Regions from separate parts of the Brevibacillus sp. SAFN-007a genome, predicted to be linked through region 2. Evidence: riboswitches for the same ligand, from Rfam matches in the RefSeq annotation. Region 2 holds a riboswitch; each other region holds the start of a gene.
The links. Region 2 has a riboswitch for cobalamin ahead of ACTHO6_RS09035 (helical backbone metal receptor). Riboswitches for the same ligand answer to the same signal wherever they lie in the genome.
Positions count from the first base shown of each region.

Region 1: another riboswitch for cobalamin. It lies ahead of cobO (cob(I)yrinic acid a,c-diamide adenosyltransferase); the one in region 2 lies ahead of ACTHO6_RS09035 (helical backbone metal receptor).
Region 3: another riboswitch for cobalamin. It lies ahead of nrdI (class Ib ribonucleoside-diphosphate reductase assembly flavoprotein NrdI); the one in region 2 lies ahead of ACTHO6_RS09035 (helical backbone metal receptor).

Region 1 covers NZ_JBQCKK010000010.1:103,172-105,430, reverse strand. Annotated here, with positions in the region: gene ACTHO6_RS12840 (copper amine oxidase N-terminal domain-containing protein) at 1-619, opposite strand, end outside; cobalamin riboswitch at 841-1,060, shown strand; gene cobO (cob(I)yrinic acid a,c-diamide adenosyltransferase) at 1,345-1,884, shown strand; gene cobD (threonine-phosphate decarboxylase CobD) at 1,884-2,259, shown strand, end outside.
Region 2 covers NZ_JBQCKK010000005.1:214,623-216,881, forward strand. Annotated here, with positions in the region: gene ACTHO6_RS09030 (FecCD family ABC transporter permease) at 1-196, opposite strand, end outside; gene ACTHO6_RS09035 (helical backbone metal receptor) at 200-1,177, opposite strand; cobalamin riboswitch at 1,328-1,474, opposite strand; gene ACTHO6_RS09040 (MBL fold metallo-hydrolase) at 1,614-2,259, opposite strand, start outside.
Region 3 covers NZ_JBQCKK010000008.1:25,472-27,730, reverse strand. Annotated here, with positions in the region: gene nrdE (class 1b ribonucleoside-diphosphate reductase subunit alpha) at 1-661, opposite strand, end outside; gene nrdI (class Ib ribonucleoside-diphosphate reductase assembly flavoprotein NrdI) at 648-1,007, opposite strand; cobalamin riboswitch at 1,159-1,357, opposite strand; gene ACTHO6_RS11170 (alpha/beta hydrolase) at 1,533-2,259, shown strand, end outside.

The DNA of each region.
Region 1 (2,259 bases), on a different contig from region 2:
TCGGCGGGATGTCCCGGTCGATTTGCAGGTAGATCGCGCTCAATTGATGCTCGCTGGCAAACTGGATAATCTGCTCTTGCTGGGTGTAGAGCAGGCTGGCATCCCAAAGCCACGTGCTGCGCCGATGTTGCCAGGTGCTGTCGGGAGCAGGCGGCACAGAGGCCGGAGGGATTGCACTCGCATGGCCGGAAGTGGTGATCGCGACCAGGTTGCGCTCGGCCAGCCACTCGATCCGGGCGTCAAACAGCTCGCTGATGAAGCGGAGCGGAACCATCGTGCGGTTGTTGCGGAGGACGGCCGGGGCGTCGAAGCGTACCTTTTTGCCGTTGACCAGCGCGTAGTCCTGGCCGATGGTCAACTGAATGGTGTTCGGTTCTTTCCGGAGCGTCATCTGGCTCGTCTGTGGGTGCCACTGCATGCCAAGGCCGAGCTTTTCCGCGACAAACCGGGCGGGAACCATGGTGCGCTGCGTGCTTGGGTCTACGTAGGGCTGGGTGTCGGGAAAGGTGACGTACTCTCCGTTTACGGCTACCTGGATGTGCGGAGCGGACTGGGCAAAAGAGAAGGGGGCGGCGCTGAGCAGAAAGGTCAGCAGGCCGACCTGCTGCATTTTTTTCATCTGTGTTTTTCCTCGCGGCATTTTATAGGATGTGCGGTACTATTTTACAATAAGGCGGCCTGCCTCCGCCTGATGACAAGGTTGCAGGGGAGCAGGAAACATCCGTGAAGAAACGACTACTTTTCAGCTTCGCTCTTTGCCGGATTGCAGCTTTTGCTTGAATCCCTGGGAGCATTTGCTATTATTAAAACAAGCCATGGTCATGGAAACGAACGACATTTGAATAGCGTAGAAAAACAGGTCCTTGTTTTTTGCGAGCGGCAGCTTGCGAAAGCGAGGTTAAAAGGGAAGTTTGGTGAAAAGCCAACGCGGTCCCGCCACTGTAAAAGAGGAGCTCTTCTTCTGGGCAACGGCGCCATCCACTGCACGCCAGCGTGCGGGAAGGAGGAAGAAGGGCGATGATCCTTGAGCCAGGAGACCTGCCTGTTTTGATGTGTACACTGATTTCCTTCGGGTCAAAGGATGAGGTGAGGATTGTTGCAGTCGGCTATCCGCGCTTTGTTTTCCTTGGAGGTTTGGGGAAACAAGGCGTTTTTTTGTACACGGAACGCGAAACAGGGGGCAAAACGGCTAACTCCTCCTTGTTTCCGTCAGGTCAATCACGAAGCGAGGGAAAACAGTTGAATCGGCAACGGAGCCTACCCTGCATTTTTGGAGCGCTGTGCCTCCGAAAATGATGAGGGATGGGCAACGGGGCCTACCATTTATTTGGGGGGTGACCGTACTTGGGCAACAAGCGGGGCCTGTTTTTGGTCTACACCGGAGACGGCAAAGGAAAGACAACAGCAGCGGTGGGGCTGGCTGTGCGGGCGACTGGACGAGGCAAGAAGGTTATCATGATCCAGTTCATCAAGTCGCCGGAGCGCACGTACGGAGAAAAACTCGTCTTCGACAGGCTGGGCATTGAAATCGTGCAAAAAGGCGTAGGTTTCACCTGGACGAAGACGCCGGAGGAGCATCGGGCGGCGCTGAAGGAGGCGTGGGCATACGCCCGGGAAAAGCTCGCTTCGGGCGAGTACGACGTCGTCATTCTCGACGAGCTGAACAATGCGCTGGCGATCGACCGTTTTCCCATTGCGGACGTGCTGCCGCTCGCGGACGTTTTGGAAGCGATTCAAAACAGGCCGAGCCATGTGCATCTGGTCGTGACGGGGCGGAGCGCCAAGCAGGAAATCATCGACATGGCCGATCTGGTGACAGAGATGAAGCCGATCAAGCATTACTACGAGGAAGGAATACCAGCGGTGCTGGGGGTAGAGTTTTGATGAATGTGCTGGAAGCGTACGGCCACGGTGGAGATTTGTTGACGGCAGCGGACCGCTTTGGGATGGAGCCGGGCCAATTTCTTGATTTTAGTGCCAATATCAACCCGCTGGGCATGCCGGACAGCGTGCGCGAGATGCTGTTGGCCTCGCTGTCTGCCGTGCTGCGTTACCCGGACCCTGGGCATCGCCAGTTTCGCCGGGCGTTGGCAGAGCGGTTGCAGTTGCCAGAGGAATGGCTTTTGCCTGCGAACGGAGCGGCGGAGGCGATGGCGCTCGCGATTCTCGGGCTGCAGCCGCAAACGGTCGGCGTGATTTATCCTTGCTTTTCGGAATATGCAGAGCTTTCCGAGCAGTTTGGCGCAACCGTCATCGGCT
Region 2 (2,259 bases):
CCTTCATCACAATCTGCTCGGACGACTCCGGCCATGTCGCCGGAATCCAGTCTGACATGCCGGGAAGCTGGTGCAAGAGGATGAGCCATACTTGCGAAAGAGGGAGCGCTGCCGCTCCCATCGAAATGCTGACTACCACGGATACGAGCAGCACGAGGCTGCTCGCTCCTCCCCATACAAGCCATTGCTTTTTCATTGTTTATTTCACCAGGTCAGGATAAATCGCCTTGGCTACCTCGATCAAGCCTTGTGTAATCCGTGGTCCCGGGCGCGCGAGAATGTTTTGATCCAGCCCGAAGATTTGCTTCTCGCGGATCGCTTTCATCGTATCCCAGCCGTTGCGGTTGGCGATGATCTCCTCCAGCTTCGCTCCTGTCTTCTCATCGGTAATGCCTTTGGCGTACAAAATGACGTCAGGATCGCTTTTCAAAATTTTTTCCTCGCTGATCGGATTCCAGCCCTCCGTGTCGGCCGCAATATTCGTTCCGCCTGCCAGCGTCACCAGCTCGTCCAGGAACTCCCCTTTGCCTACCGTCCAGCCTGGCGCAAACTCCAGGTAAACTCGTTTCTTGTCTTCCGGCTTTACCGCTTTGACGGCATCCTGGACGCGGGCGATATCCTGTTTCATGGCGGCGACGACTTTTTCCGCCTGCTCCTGTCGGTTCGTGATGACCCCCATCGTCAAAATGTTGTTCAGGATGTCATCTATCTTTTTCGGATGCGTAACGTACACCGGCATGCCGAGCGATTTCAGCTTGTCCGCAACCGGCTTTTCCATGGAGATTCCCCCGATGACCAGATCGGGCGACTGGGCGAGAATCGCCTCTTCGCTCGGCTTGACGACTCCGCCCACCTTCGGCTTCGTGCCGGCTTCTGCCGGATAGTCGTCAAAGTCAGAGACGCCGACGATCCGATCGTTCAAGCCGAGCGCGAACAAAATTTCCGTCTCTGCCGGAGAGGTAGAGACGATGCGTTGCGGCTCTTTGGCCACGGTTACTTCTTTTCCCGTGGCGTCTTTGACCGTAAGCGGGTAGACGGTCTGTTTGGCAGCTGCGTCCTGCGATGCAGTCTGCGGCGCCTCTGCCTGCGGAGCAGGTGCCGTCTGGGTGTTGCCGCCGCAGCCGACGAGACTTGCGGCCAGCACGAGCGGGATGAGCCATTTCCATGCGCGTTTCATATGTATGACTTCCTTTCTGTGCGACTGGTTGATTCCTAGCAAAGAAAAACCCTTCGCTTCCAACCGGAAAACAAAGGGTCGACTTGTCAGGATGACGGCGGCTCACGCCAAAAGCGTCCTGAACGGGCCGAACCTTTCCGCGAAGGCGCAGGCACATCAGACAAACAGGCAGGTCTCCTGGCTTGGCAGCTTTGCGACAGCCGCTTTACAGTGGCGGGACCGCGCCGGATTCGCACCGGCTTCCCTTTTCACCTCGTCCCTTGTGAGGACCAAGGCACCTGTTTGCGCGTATTCCATTGTCATGGCCCGCAAGCATGCTAAGACTCATCCACCATGATAGCATTCCTTTGTCAAAAAAAGAATGCTTTTTCACCGGCCGCACGGCTTTGCCACGCAGGCTGCGCTTCTTGTTCACACCACCGCCTGGCCTCTTCCGCTATGGTCGGTTCCTTTGCAAATAGTCGACAATTCCCATCGCACATACTTGCAAATCGAGCCGCAGCACGTCCAGCACCTCGTGCCCGTCGCCGATCCCCCGCGATTGCAGATGGGCCAAGACGCGTGCGAACAGCCGCTCCGCCAGTTCGCCATCGCCGAGTCCGGCGGCTACGACCGCCTCACCTTCCGCGACAAAGACAGGAAGCCACTCGCGCACCTGTCGGTAGACGCTGGCAACATCGTCGGTCGCGCCAAAATGACCGAAGTACATCCGCTCCAACTCGCGCTGTTCAAATCGTTCCACGGAGCGCAGCATCGCCTGCGGATCAAACTGGTTCGGCGAGGTGGACGGCAGGACGAAGTGAATGCCGTCCTTTTGGAGCTGCGGGTAGAAGACGCCCGCCGTATCGCCCGTGAACATGCCGCGGCTGACAGGATCGTATATGCTGAAATGGTGGTTGGCATGTCCCGGCGTGTCCCAAAATTCCAGGGCACAATGGGCGCCAATTTGCAGCGTCTCTCCGTCGCCGCGCACGATCATCCGCTCTTCGGGAACGGCGACAATCGGATCGAACAGACGGTCGAAATCGTCGCGATAGACTGCTCTGGCGCCCGCGATCAGCCGGCTCGGGTCTGCCAGATGG
Region 3 (2,259 bases), on a different contig from region 2:
TGAGCACAGGCATGACGCCCTTGGCCGCCCCCTCGACGCCTTTGATCGGCTCACCGCGTCCGCGCAGCTTGGACAGGTTGACGGCTACGCCGCCGCCGATTTTCGAGAGCTGCATGCAGGTGCCGAGCACGTAGTTGATCGAGTTCAGGGAGTCGTCCATCTCCAGAAGGAAGCAGGACACCATTTCGCCCCGACGGCTTTTCCCCGCATTGAGGAACGTCGGCGTCGCCGGCTGGAGTCGCTGTTCCATCATCGACACCGTCAGCCGCTTCGCCAGCTCGAAGTCCCCTCGTCCGAGCGAAAGCGCCACAATCGCCACCCGATCCGGGTACTGCTCCAGATACATCGATTTGTCGTCTGTTTTCAAGGCATAGTCTTTGTAGAACTTGGAGATGGCCATGTACGAAGCGAATTGAAAACCAACCTCATGCGCCAGGCGAAAAATCTCATCGACCTGTTCAACGGTGTAGTTTTCGTACACATTTTCATAAAAATCATGTTCGATCAAATAGTCCATGCGTTCTTTCACACTGCGGAAGGTCATGGTCTTCGCCTGTACTTCTTCCATGAAGACAGCGACAGCCTCTCTGTCTTTTTCCAATTGGTAAAATCCGTCGCTTCCTCGCTGCATCAGTTGGTTGTTCAATTCAATGTGTCGCAATTGCTGCCACCCCACTCGTAAATTGTTCCACGTCACGGCCGGTTCCGGACAGTTCGAATTTGGAAATGACCGGAACGCCATATTGGCTCGCGATGGTGTCTGCGCTTTTGGCAAAGCTGGCTCCCCAGTTGCGGTTGCCGCTCGCCGACACCCCGCGCAAATAGACATGATTCCGCTTCAGGAAACGGTCCACCTTCTCCGGCACCTGGCCAAAGCCTGTCGTGTACGTGACCAGAATGAACGGCTCGTCGATCACCATGTCCGGATCAATCTCCACGTGCGGCAGATCGAGCTTGCTGACGAATCTTCGTACGTTTCCTGTTTTTGAATCAAAAGCGATTAGCATGTCCCTCATCCTTTACTGCAAATGTATACGTTTCAGCCAAAGGAAAAGCGCATCCGACGCCAAAATGTCGAATGCGCATGATGATCCCCATCGTATCCATCCGTCCAAATCGAATGGAGCGCTCGAACACTTCCCTATCTCCCGTAGGTTTTCCAGTGCCGACGGTCAGGCAGGTCTCCTGGCTCGGGGTCATCGCTCCATTTTCGCCTTCCCGATTGGCTGAATCAGTGGCGTACAAACAAAATGGAACTCTCTCATCACAGTGGCGGGACCGCGTCGGAATTTCACCGACTTCCCTATTAAGTCTACCAACATCTAGCGTGGTAAACACCTGTCCGCATCAATATATAGTTGGTAAAACTTACTTTACCTCAATATATCGTAGTAGTCAAGCTCAGCGTGCGCGATTTTGGCCAATGGGTTCCCTCTCTATTTCTCTATTGCCAGTCTCGAATTTTCGTTCCTATAATGAATAGGTTCCCTGCACAAAAGTTGACGCCACAAGCGAATGGAGAGTGATCCATGATGGAAAGCACGATGTATGAAGCCGTTACCATTCCTCGTTCCCACATCAGAAAAATGGCCTACCGCGATCGCACGTTCCACCTCTACGTCAGCATCCCCGACGTGACTCCGCCGCCATCCGGCTTCCCGGTCATCTATTTGCTGGATGCAAACTCGGTGTTTGGCACCATGACCGAAGCGATCCGCTTGCAATCCCGGGCACCTGAAAAGACGGGCGTGAATCCGGCAATCGTCGTCGGTATCGGTTATCCGACAGAAGCGCCGTTCCATCCATCGCGCTATTACGATTTCACCCACGCCGTCCCTGTATCCGAGCTGCCCGCTCATCCGCGCGGCGGCGAATGGCCGGAAATGGGCGGGGCAGAAGACTTCCTCACCTTTATCGAAGACACGGTGAAACCCGCCATCGAACAGGACTTGCCTGTCGATCGCACGCGACAAACGATTTTCGGACATTCGCTCGGCGGTCTGCTCGTGCTGCATGCCTTGCTGACCCGCCCGCACGCCTACCAGTGCTATATCGCCGGCAGCCCGTCCATCCACTGGAACGAGAGCGTCCTCTTGGAAGAGGAACGCCGCCTGCCGTCCTTGCTCACAGACGATTTGCGGGTTCGGGCGCTGCTTGCTATCGGGGAGCTGGAAAACGACGGACGCTTCCAGGTCCATGAGAAAGCACAGGCCATGGCCAAGCGATTGTCCGCCATGGGCGATGGCCAGATCGAAGCGG